2 linked regions of the Catenuloplanes niger genome follow. The protein of the gene in region 2 binds, or shares a complex with, the protein of the main gene of each other region. Links are inferred from orthologs where the notes say so. Each region holds a gene or a part of one and is shown on either strand. Other genes may lie near its edges.

The links.
Region 1: the proteins of J2S44_RS19865 (region 2) and J2S44_RS28415 are in contact, whole or in part, in a solved structure (PDB 8BNU), measured with the Escherichia coli proteins. The link is inferred for Catenuloplanes niger from one-to-one orthologs.

What each region holds. Positions count from the first base shown.
Region 1 is NZ_JAVDYC010000001.1:6,386,230-6,392,274, forward strand. The notes cover bases 3,079-6,045. They hold J2S44_RS28415 (3-hydroxyacyl-CoA dehydrogenase NAD-binding domain-containing protein), read right to left. Parts: upstream 5,641-6,045; coding sequence 3,517-5,640; downstream 3,079-3,516. Other genes in these bases: J2S44_RS28410 (SitI3 family protein), read left to right, coding at 3,079-3,508; J2S44_RS28420 (acetyl-CoA C-acetyltransferase), read right to left, coding at 5,653-6,045. Also shown: J2S44_RS28385 (RNA polymerase sigma factor), read left to right, coding at 1-195; J2S44_RS28390 (glycoside hydrolase family 19 protein), read left to right, coding at 301-1,431; J2S44_RS28395 (hypothetical protein), read right to left, coding at 1,550-1,762; J2S44_RS28400 (hypothetical protein), read right to left, coding at 1,788-2,027; J2S44_RS42980 (CdiA C-terminal domain-containing protein), read left to right, coding at 2,197-3,021; more of J2S44_RS28410, read left to right, coding at 3,050-3,078. UniProt on the Escherichia coli protein: Catalyzes the formation of a hydroxyacyl-CoA by addition of water on enoyl-CoA. Also exhibits 3-hydroxyacyl-CoA epimerase and 3-hydroxyacyl-CoA dehydrogenase activities.
Region 2 is NZ_JAVDYC010000001.1:4,493,826-4,499,721, reverse strand. What follows is about bases 1-2,818. They hold J2S44_RS19865 (acetyl-CoA C-acetyltransferase), read right to left. Parts: upstream 2,144-2,818; coding sequence 857-2,143; downstream 1-856. Other genes in these bases: J2S44_RS19860 (3-oxoacyl-ACP reductase), read left to right, coding at 2,183-2,818; purB (adenylosuccinate lyase), read right to left, coding at 1-669. Outside these bases: more of J2S44_RS19860, read left to right, coding at 2,819-3,619; J2S44_RS19855 (MaoC family dehydratase), read left to right, coding at 3,619-4,422; J2S44_RS19850 (DUF3151 domain-containing protein), read right to left, coding at 4,476-4,895; J2S44_RS19845 (LOG family protein), read left to right, coding at 5,126-5,896.

The sequences.
Region 1 (6,045 bases), 1.9 Mb from region 2 along the record:
GCGACGCTCGACGCGCTGGCCGACGATCCGCTGCTGGCCCGCGGGCACCGGCTGCCCGCGGCCCGGGCGCATCTGCTGGAGATGGCCGGTGCCCGCGCGGAGGCGATCGCCGCCTATCGCACGGCGGCGGCGCGGACGGCCAGCGTGCCGGAGCGCAACTACCTCACGCTGCGTGCTGCCAGGCTCGCCGAATGAACTATAAGGATCATTTACCGTTCCTTTAGCCCGCCGCTGAAGACGCCGCTGACACGATCATCCGGTCCTCGGATACCCGGTTGTGCGGAATGGGAGTGGTGCGCGGTGAAGCTTCGAGTCGTCGCTACGGTACTGGCGATCGCGGGGGCGGGTACCGCCGCCGCGATCCTGCCGATGACCATGGCCTCGGCGGCCGAGTGCGCCAGCCCGTACAGCGCGTCCGCGGTGTACTGGGGCGGTAACACGGCGTCGTTCGGCGGCCACAACTGGCGGGCCAAGTGGTGGACGCAGGGTGAGCAGCCGAGCGCGGCCGGCACGGGGGTGTGGGAGGACCAGGGGGCGTGCGGCTCCGGTTCCGGCTCGGGCGGTTCGGGCGGCTCCGGTTCCGGCTCCGGTGGTGGGGCGACGACGGCCTGTAACCACCCGGCGTGGCAGGCCGGTAAGTCCTATGTGACCGGAAATATCGTGAAGTACACGGACGGTAAGTACTACATAGCCGAGCACGACAACCCGGGGTACGACCCGATCATCAGCACCTGGTTCTGGGAGCCGTACGCCTGCACCGGTGGCGGCACGCAGCCGACCCCGCCGGCGCCGACCGGTGGCACCAACCCGTCCGGGTTCGTGGTCTCCGAGGCCCAGTTCAACCAGATGTTCCCGGCGCGGAACCAGTTCTACACGTACGCCGGCCTGGTCCAGGCGCTCTCCGCGTACCCCGCGTTCGCCGGCACCGGCAGCGACACCGTGCGCAAGCAGGAGGCCGCAGCGTTCCTCGCCAACATCAACCACGAGACCGGCGGGCTGGTGCACATCGTCGAGCAGAACACGGCGAACTACCCGCACTACTGCGACCCCGCCCAGCCGTACGGGTGCCCGGCCGGCCAGGCCGCGTACTACGGTCGCGGGCCGATCCAGCTGAGCTGGAACTTCAACTACAAGGCCGCGGGTGACGCGCTCGGCATCGACCTGCTGCGCAACCCGAACCTGGTGCAGAACGACGCGGCCGTCGCCTGGAAGACCGGCATCTGGTACTGGATGACGCAGACCGGCCCCGGCACGGTGACCGGCCACAACGCGATGGTGAACGGGCGCGGCTTCGGCGAGTCGATCCGCAGCATCAACGGCGCGATCGAGTGCAACGGGGGCAACCCGGCCCAGGTGCAGAGCCGGGTCGCGGCGTACCAGAAGTTCGCCGGCATCCTCGGCGTGACACCGGGCGCGAACCTCAGCTGCTGACCTCCGTCGTAGACAAGGCCGGTGCCGCCCGTCGCGGCACCGGCCTCTCTGTTCCGTGTTGCCCCGGGTACGGCGTGAGCGCGTCCCTTGCCTGTCAGACGATCAGGCGGCGCCGGTCTTACGCCGATTCCTTCCGCAAAGTCAGCCGTAGCCCGATCGTGCCGTACCGCTCGATCCGGATGTCCGTGAATTCGCCCTTCCGTGCCCGGTCGGTCAACTGCTCCGGCGCATGCGCCCGGTGACGCAGCCGGCCCAGCGTCACGTCGTCCGGATGCAGCACACCGGCCAGCACCGCCTCGAACCGCGCCGGATCCCGCCCCTGCTTCCGCACCCGGTCGGTGAGCTCCGCGCGCCCGTCAACCGTGATCGCGTAGCTGCTCCGCTCCGGTCCGGCCGCCGCCCGTCCCGGTCCGTCCGGTCGCCGCGATCAGCCCGTGCTTCTCCAGGGCCCCGATCATGGTGTAGAGCGACCCCCACTTGATCGCCAGGTCGCGCTCCCTGTTGGTGCGCTTCAAAGCGGTGGCGAGCTGGTAGGGATGCATGGACGTGCCCGGCGCGAGCATTACCAGCACCCCAGGCTCCAGCAGATTTCTCACCGGCCTCCGCCGCGCCACCGCTTCACCTCGCGTCCGGATACTCGCCCACGCGTATATGGCGCTGGTCAAGGCCACTCGGCCGACCGGGCGAGCCGCGAACAGAACGTGGGGCTCGTACTACCCTCGGTGGTCTAGATCTCCACGACAGCACTGGGGCGAGGTGACTCCCTTGGCGCGGCCCAGAGGACCGGGGGACAGCGGCGGTACGCCACCGACCAACAGTGACGGTGACGGTACGACTCCGCGTCATCGATCCAGCAGTACATCCGCGGGAAGCGTTGCCGACGGCCAGCGGATCGCGGCGGAGGAGGCGCACGCCGGACGTGCGCCCGGATCGCGGACCGGAACCGGCTGGCCGGACGGAGCCGGTGGCACCGCCGGCTCGGGCACCGCGGGCTCGGGCACCGATGGCGCCGGCACCGGGTGGCCGGAAGGTGACGGGCGTGGCGAGCCGGCGGACGGCGCCGACAGCGACCCTGTCGGTGAGCAGGACTCGTCCGGAGACCGAGACAATCTCCTCACACAGCCGACCGGTGAGGAGGGCGGCGAGCCGTCGGGCCGGCCGACCCGGATCAACCCGAGGGACGACTACCCGACCCGCCGATCCCTGGAGATGGAAAACTCGGCGGCCGCTCGGCTCGCCGCGGAAGGCTATCGGGTCGAACAGAACCCGTCCCCTCAGGATGTCGCTCAAGCCCGGCAGAACGCCGGTGATGCGGGGCTACCGCAGAAGAGGCCGGACTATCTGATCGAGGGCCGGGTGTTCGACGCATACTCGCCGACCGCTTCGGACAAGGCGGTGCACTACCTCGCCGACGAGGTGCAGGCCAAGATCGTGAAGGGCCAGACGCAGCGGGTGGTGGTCAACCTGGAGGATTGGCGTGGAGACGTGGACGCATTGCGGAGGCACTTCCACGACTCGCCGGTGCCGAACCTCAAGGAACTGAAGATCATCACGCCGGAGGGCGGCATCATCCAGGTTGTTCCCGAGTAATCCAGTCCTGAGAGGAGAGCGCCCAGACATGGGAATCGAGTATCGGCTGACCCTGGCCGGAGCCGTCCCCGCCGACGAGGTGGCGATGAGGGCGATGCCGGATGTGGCGGACCGGCCGGCCGGCAGTCCGACATTGCTGTCGGCGGATCTGTACGACAGCCACGGCTTCTTCCTCACCATCGTGCCGAGGCAGCGCGGTTCGGTGGCCGCAGAGGCCGACGACGGCATGTGGACGTGGGACCTCGCGGAGAACGTCATGGTCAGCTTCGACATGGATAAGTTCGACGAGGTTGAGCAGAGTGAGCGTGCGCTCGCCGCCATGCTGGTCGTGGTGGGCCGGGTGCTGGCCGGTGGGGACGAGGACGCCGCGTTGACGCTGAACGGTGACGTGCTGCTGCTGACCCGGCTCGGCGGTGTCCAGGCGAAACACCGCCGTGCAGTGTGGTGGGAGCACCACGCGGCCCTCGGCGACATCATCCAGGGCTGAGTCGCGCCCTACTCGAAGCGCTCGCCCCGTTCCGCCTTACGGAGGAGCAGGGGTGGGGGAGTGAAGCGGGGGCCGTAGCGGTCGGCGAGCTGGTGGGCGCGGGTGATGAAGCCGGGGAGGCCGCCGGGGTACTGATTGATGTACTGGAGGACGCCGCCGGTCCAGCCGGGGTAGCCGATGCCGAGGATGGAGCCGATGTTGGCGTCGGCGACGGAGGTGAGGACGCCCTCGTCGAGGCAGCGGACGGACTCGACGGCCTCGATGAAGAGCAGGCGTTCCCGCAGGTCCTCGAACGGGATCGCGGACTCGCGCTTCGCGAAGCGGGCCAGGCCGGGCCAGAGGCGGGTGCGGGTGCCGTCCTCGTAGTCGTAGAAGCCGGCGCCGCCGGAGCGGCCGGTGCGGCCGGCGTCGACGAGGTGGTCGATGACGGCGTCGGCCGGGTGCGGGGTCCAGGCGTCGCCGGCCGCGGCCGCGGTCTCCTTGCGGATCTTCTGCGGGAGCGTGAGGGTGAGCTCGTCCATCAGCTGGAGCACCGGCGCGGGGTAGCCGGCCTGGCTGCTGGCCTGCTCGATGGACGGCGCGGGCACACCCTCGGCGAGCATGGCGACGCCCTCGTTGGTGAACGTGCCGATCACCCGGCTGGTGAAGAACCCGCGGCTGTCGTTGACCACGATCGGCGTCTTGCGCAGCCGCCGGACGACCGCGAGCGCGCGGCGCAGCGTCTCGTCGCTGGTGCGCTCGCCGCGGATCACCTCGACCAGCGGCATCCGGTCGACCGGGGAGAAGAAGTGCAGCCCGCCGAAGCCGGCCTGACGGCGCACGCCCTCGGCCAGCATCGTGATCGGCAGCGTCGACGTGTTGGAGCAGAGCAGCGCGTCCGGCGCGACCAGGTCCTCGATCTCGGCGAAGACCTTGTGCTTGAGCGCCGGGTCCTCGAACACCGCCTCGATCACCAGGTCCACGCCGGCCAGCGCGGCCGGGTCGTCGGCCGGGGAGATGCGGGCGAGCAACTCGGTGCCGGCCGCCTCGGTCAGCCGGCCCCGGGAGACGGCCTTCGCCACCAGGCGCTGGGAGTAGCCGAGACCGCGGGTGGCGGCCGCCAGGGAGACGTCCTTGAGCACCACGTCGAGTCCGGCCTTGGCGCAGACGTACGCGATCGCGGCGCCCATCATGCCGGCGCCGAGCACTCCGACCCGGTGGAACGGCGGGACGTCGCCGATGTCGCGCGCGTTCGCCGCGTTCAGGTCGAAGAAGAACGCTCCGATCATGTTCTTCGCGATCTGGCCGGTGACCAGCTCCACGAAGTACCGATTCTCGATCGTGAACGCGGTGTCGATGTCGACCTGGGCGCCCTCGACCGCGGCCGCGAGGATGTTGCGCGGTGCGGGGTACGGCGCGTTCTTCAGCTCCTTGCGCAGGTTGGCCGGGAACGCGGGCAGCATCGCGGCCAGCGCGGGCGTGGCCGGCGTACCCCCGGGGATGCGGTAGCCCTTGACGTCCCACGGCTGGGCCGCGCCGGGATTCGCCCGGATCCACTCGCGTGCGGCGGGCAGCAGACCGTCGGCGGACGGGACGAGCGCGGAGATCAGGCCGAGGTCGCGGGCCGCGGCGGCGCGGTGCCGCTGACCGCGCAGCAGCACCTGGGTGAGCGCGGTGACCAGGCCGAGCATCCGCACGGTGCGGACCACGCCGCCGGCGCCGGGCAGCAGGCCGAGCGTCACCTCGGGGAAGCCGACCTCGAGCTTCGGGTCGTCGACCGCGATCCGGTGGTGGCAGGCGAGCGCCAGCTCCAGGCCGCCGCCGAGCGCGGACCCGTTGAGCGCGGCGACGACCGGCCGGCCGAGCGTCTCCAGCCGGCGGAACTGCGCCTTCACGGTCGCGGCGCGCGCGAACGACTCGGCGCCCTGATCCGGCCCGGGCGTGCGGAGCGAGTCGAGGTCGCCGCCGGCGAAGAACGACTTCTTCGCGGACACGAAGACCACGCCGGTGATCGAGTCGCGCTCCGCCTCCAGCCGGGTGACGGTCTCCTCCATGCTGCGCACGTAGGCGGCGGTCATGGTGTTGGCGGCGCGGGTCGGGTCGTCCAGCGTGAGCACGACGATGCCGTCGTCCTCGCGGTCCCAGCGGATCATTCTCAACCTCCGTCAGAGACGCTCGACGATCGTGGCGATGCCCATGCCGCCGCCGATGCAGAGCGTGGCCAGGCCGTATCGCCCGCCGCGCCGCTCCAGCTCGTCGACGAGCGTGCCGAGGATCATCGCGCCGGTCGCACCGAGCGGGTGGCCCATGGCGATCGCCCCGCCGTTGACGTTGACGATCTCCGGGTCGAGCTTCATGTCGTCGATGTAGTGCAGGACCACGGCGGCGAACGCTTCGTTGATCTCGACCAGGTCGAGGTCGTCGACGGTCAGGCCGGCCCGGTCGAGCGCCTTGCGGGACGCCGGCGCGGGGCCGGTCAGCATGATGGTCGGGTCGGCGCCGCTGAGCGCGGCGGAGACGATGCGCGCCCGCGGGGCCATGCCGGCCGCCTCGCCCGC
Region 2 (5,896 bases):
GTCCAGCACGCGCTCGAAGCCGAGGTGCCGGGCGACCCGCCGCTCCAGCTCGGCCACCTTGTCCGCGTCGCCGTCGAACAGGTCGAGCTGGTCCGCGGCGGTGCCGACCGGGCCCTTGATGCCGCGCAGCGGGTAGCGGCGGATCAGGTCGTCGATCCGCTCGTACGCGATCAGCAGCTCCTCGGCCGCGGACGCGAACCGCTTGCCGAGCGTGGTGGCCTGCGCCGCCACGTTGTGCGACCGGCCGGTCATCACCAGGTCGGAGTGCTCGATCGCGAGCCGGGACAGGCGGGCCAGCGTCGCGACCACGCGATCGCGGATCAGCACCAGCGACGCGCGGATCTGCAGCTGCTCGACGTTCTCCGTGAGGTCGCGCGAGGTCATGCCCTTGTGCACGTGCTCGTGCCCGGCGAGCGCGCTGAACTCCTCGATCCGGGCCTTGACGTCGTGCCGGGTGATCCGCTCCCGGGCCGCGATCGACTCCAGGTTGACCCGGTCGAGCACGGCCTCGTAGGACTCGATCACGCCTTCGGGCAGCGCGATCCCGAGGTCACGCTGCGCGCGGAGCACGGCGACCCAGAGCCGCCGCTCCATGCGGATCTTCTCTTCCGGTGACCAGATCGCGAGCAGCTCGGTCGAGGCGTACCGCCCGGCGAGAACGTTCGGGATGCGCGGGCGCTCGGGGGTGTCGGGGAGGGAAGTCACGGCCGAAGTGTCTCACGTTCGCCCTGCGTCTCCGCCCGGCCGCCCGTCCGACAAGATCCATGGGTCGCTATTTCAAGATCAAAATCCCTCGCCGGTACGGTGCTGAGCGCACTCGTTCCGAAACGGTTGGCGCGCGTGGCCGTGAACTAATTCACCGTTCGACGATCGCGACCACGCCGAGCCCACCGGCCGCGCAGATGGAGATCAGCCCGCGGCCCGCCGGGCGCGCGCTCAGCAGCTTGGCGAGCGTGGCGACGATCCGGCCACCGGTCGCCGCGAACGGATGCCCGGCCGCCAGCGACGAACCGTTCACGTTCAGCCGGCTCCGGTCGATCGCGCCGAGCGGCGCCTCCAGGCCGAGCCGCTCCTTGCAGAACTCCGGCGACTCCCAGGCCTTCAGCGTGGCGAGCACCTGGGACGCGAACGCCTCGTGGATCTCGTAGTAGTCGAAGTCCCGCAGCGTGAGCCCGTTGCGGGCGAGCAGCCGCGGCACCGCGTAGGCCGGCGCCATCAGCAGTCCCTCGTCGCCGTGCACGAAGTCCACGCCCGCGGTCTGGCTGTCGCCAAGATAGGCCAGAACGGGAAGATTGTGCGCTGCCGCCCACTCCTCGGATGCGAGCAGCACCGTCGACGCGCCGTCGGTCAGCGGCGACGAGTTGCCCGCGGTCATCGTCGGGTGCGCGCCCGCGGTGCCGAAGACCGGCTTGAGCCGGGCCAGCTTCTCCGCCGACGTGTCCGCCCGCAGGTTCTGGTCGCGGTGCAGCCCCAGATAGGGCGTGACCAGATCGTCGAAGAACCCTCGCTCGTACGCCGCGGCCAGGTTCTGATGCGAGCGCAGCGCGAGCTCGTCCTGATCCTCCCGGCTGATCTCCCAGGTCTCCGCGGTGCGCGCCGCGTGCTCGCCCATGGACAGTCCGGTCCGCGGTTCCGCGTTGCGCGGCATCTCCGGCTTGAACGGCTGCACCGGGCGCAGCTTCGTGGCGGCCCGGAGCCGGGCGCCGAGCGTGCGCGCGGTGTTCAGCTCCAGCAGCGCGCGACGGAAGTCCTCGTTCAGCGCGAGCGGCGCGTCCGACGTGGTGTCCACGCCACCGGCCACCCCGACCTCGATCTGCCCGAGCGCGATCTTGTTGGCGACCAGGATCGCCGCCTCCAGCCCGGTGCCGCAGGCCTGCTGCACGTCGTACGCCGGGGTGCGCGGGTCCAGCTGGGAGCCGAGCACCACCTCGCGGGTCAGGTTGAAGTCGCGGGAGTGCTTGAGCACGGCACCGGCGACGACCTCGCCGAGCACCTCGCCGGCCAGGCCGAACCGGGCGACCAGCCCGTCCAGCGCGGCGGTCAGCATGTCCTGGTTGGATGCCTGCGCGTACCGCCCGTTCGACCGGGCGAACGGAATGCGGTTGCCACCCAGGATCGCGACCCGGCGGATGCTCTGCTGCACGACTCTCCCTCCCGACTTACTGATGGGTAGGCTACGCCTATGGTGGACCGGTACGCGACCTTCGCCAACTCCGCCGCGGGCAAGGCGCTCGTCAAGCGCCTCGGCCTGCCGGCGCCGACCACGCTGCGCCGCTACTCCCCCGGAGATCCGCTGGTCACCGGCCCGGTGCTGGTCGACGCGGCACCCGGCGGCCGGCTCGCCCCGGCGATCCGCAAGATCCTCGACGAGGCCGGCGTCGTGCTGCGCGACCCGGTCGCGGCCGCGGTGGAGGCCGGCGCGTCCGAGACGCCCGGCCGGCTCGCCGCACTGATCTTCGACGCCACCGGCGTCACCTCCTCGGACCGGCTGCGCACGCTCTACGACTTCTTCCACGCCCACGCCCGCACGCTGCTGCCGTCCGGCCGGGTGATCGTGCTCGGCACCGCGCCGGAGGACTGCGCCGCCCCGCGCGAGGCGATCGCGCAGCGCGCGCTGGAGGGCCTGGTGCGCAGCATCGGCAAGGAGTTCGGCCGGGGCAGCACCGCCCAGCTGGTCTACGCCGCACCGGACGCGCCGCTGGAGTCCACCCTGCGCTTCCTGCTCTCCGGCCGCTCCGCGTACGTCTCCGGCCAGGTCATCCGCATCGGACCGGCGGTGACCGCCGCACCGACCGAGCCCGCCGCTCCAGCCGAGCCCGCTGCTCAAGACAGGCCCGCCGCTCAGGACGCGCCCGCCGCTCAGGACGGGTCGCCGGTGGACTGGGAGCGGCCGCTGGCCGGCCGGGTCGCGCTGGTCACCGGCGCGGCGCGGGGCATCGGCGCGGCCATCGCCCGGGTGCTGGCCCGGGACGGCGCCCGGGTGATCGCGCTGGACGTGCCGGCCGCCGGTGAGCCGCTGGCCGCGCTGGCCAACGAGATCCGCGGCGAGGCGCTGCAGCTCGACGTGACGGCCGCGGACGCGCCGGATCGGCTGGCCGGCTACCTCCGTGACCGGCACGGCCGGGTCGACGTGGTGGTGCACAACGCGGGCATCACCCGGGACCGCACGCTCGGCCGGATGACCGCGGAGCAGTGGGACTCCGTGATCGACGTGAACCTGTCCAGCCAGGAACGGATCAACGACGCGATCCTGGAGCTGCTCCCGGCCGGCGGCCGGCTGATCCAGGTCTCCTCGATGAACGGCATCGCCGGCAACCGCGGCCAGGCGAACTACGCCGCGTCCAAGGCCGGCGTGATCGGGCTGGTGCAGGTGCTGGCGCCGACGCTGGCCGCGCGCGGCGTGACGGTCAACGCGGTCGCGCCCGGCTTCATCGAGACGCCGATGACCGCGAGGATGCCGGTCCCGTTGCGCGAGGCGAGCCGCCGGCTGAACAGTCTCAGCCAGGGCGGCCTGCCGGTCGACGTGGCCGAGACGATCGCCTGGTTCGCGTCGCCCGGGTCGTCCGGCGTGACCGGCAACGTGGTGCGGGTCTGCGGTCAGAGCCTGATCGGCGCCTGATGTCGGTCTACCTGCGCGCCGCCCTCGGCCTGCTGCCGCTCGGTTCCCGCCCGGACCGGCTGCCGTCCCGGACGCTGACGCGCTCCGGCGTCGCCGTGGACCGCGCGCACCTCGCACGGTACGACCGGGTCTGCGGCTTCCGGCTGGACGACGCGCTTCCCCTGACGTACCCCCATGTGCTGGCCTTCGACCTGGCCATGGAGCTGATGACGGATCGCGCGTTCCCGTTCCCGGCGGTCGGGCTGCTGCACGTGACGAACCGGATCGAGGTGCTGCGGCCGCTGACCGCGGACGACCGCCTCGACCTCTCGGTTCGCGCGGTCGACCTGCGTGATCATCCGCGCGGCCGGCAGTTCGACGTCGAGACCACGGTGACGGTCGACGGCGAGACCGCCTGGCGTTCCCGCGCCGCCTACCTGCGCCGCGGCCCGGGCCGGGGCGAGCATCCCGCGGGCGGCCCGGAACTGCCGGCCCCGTCCGCCCGGTGGCGGCTGACGCCGTCGATCGGCCCGGAGTACGCGGCCGTCTCCGGCGACCACAACCCGATCCACACGTCGTGGCTCGGCGCGCGTGCGTTCGGCTTCCCGGGCCCGATCGCGCACGGCATGTGGACCCTCGCCCGGTGCCTGTCCGCCGTGGCGGGCCGGCTGCCGGCGACCGGCGTGGTCACGACCGAGTTCCGCCGTCCGGTGCCGCTCTCCGCGACCGTCGCGTTCGGCACCGACCTGCGCGCCTTCGCCGTGACCGCGCCCCGGTCCGGCAAACCCTTCCTGACCGGCACCGTCGCCGCCCGATCCAGCTGATCGGGGCGTCCCCCGCGCCGCGGGACGGCACGGGGGACGGCGGAGGTGACGGCTCAGGCTCCGGCGAGCGCGTCCGCCGCGACCGGGTCGCAGTCACGGAGGAACTGGGCGCAGCGCGCCGCCTCGTCCGACTCGCCGATCGCGTCGGCGGCCCGGGCGAGCTCGTGCAGGCAGCCGAGGAAGCCACGGTTCGGCTCGTGCGACCACGGCACCGGGCCGTGGCCCTTCCAGCCGTTGCGGCGCAGCGCGTCCAGGCCCCGGTGGTACCCGGTGCGCGCGTACGCGTACCCGGCGACGGTCTGGCCGTTGTCGATCGCCCGCTTGGCGAGCGCGGCCCAGGCCGCGCTGTTCGTCGGGAAGCGGGCCGCCACCTGCGCGTAGGCCTCGTCGTTGTCGGCCGCGGCCAGCGCGGCCGCCGCCTCGTCGTCGCCGGGCAGCAGCGTGGCCGGCGGCTGTGGCATCAGATTCTGCATGCGTCCATCTAACCCCGACCGGCACGGCGGCCCGGCGCACCGGGCCTGGCTGAACGGCTGAGTGTTTCGTCACGCGAGCGGCGCGAACCTCCACGCGCTCGGCCGGTGTCCGCGGAACGTCCGGTCGACTACAAACAGAGGTCCGGAGCCTCCCCAGGACCCGGAAGTCGAGAGCCCGGCGGCCGTCCGCCGGGCTCTCTTCGTTGCGCGGATGCGACAAACTTGAGCACGTGCCGACTCCTCCGCCGCGTGACGTCCTCGATTTCCACGACCACACCGAGTCGGAGGTGGAGACGCGCGCCGAGCTCGACCGCCACCTCGCCACCGGAACGCTCGCCCACCTTGCGGTGCTCGGGCTCGCGCTGGACGAGGACCCACCGGATCTCTCCGGCGTGGAGCTGACCCGCACGCTGTTCCTGGGCTGCCGGTTCGCGTCCGCCGACGTGGCCGCGGACCTGATCCGGCGCGGCGCGTCCGTGGTGCCGGCGCTGCGCGAGCTGCCCTACCCGACGCATCCGGCCCGGCTCTACACGGCCGAGGAGATCTGCGCCGGGTTCCCGGAGCACGGCTTCGACGGCATGTACGACACCGTGGTCTACCGGCACTTCCGGGCGAACGGTGGCGCGGTGCCCGAGGTCCGGGAGGCGCTCGCCCAGCGCCTGCACGACCACGGCATCGACAACGCGCTCGCGTACGCCATGCACGACTGGCTCGCCGCGAACGGCCCGGCCTCGGTGGTCGGCGTGATGGGCGGTCACGCGGTCGCGCGCGGCTCGGCCCCCTACCGCCTGGCCGCCACGCTCGGCCGGGAACTGGCCCGGCGCGACCGGCTGGTCGTCACCGGCGGCGGTCCCGGCGTGATGGAGGCCGCGAACCTCGGCGCCTACCTCGCCACCCGCCCCGAGGCGGACCTGACCGAGGCGATCGACACGCTGGCCACCGCGCCGGACTTCATGGATCACGGCCCGTTCACCGAGGCCGCGCTCGCGGTCCGGGAGAAG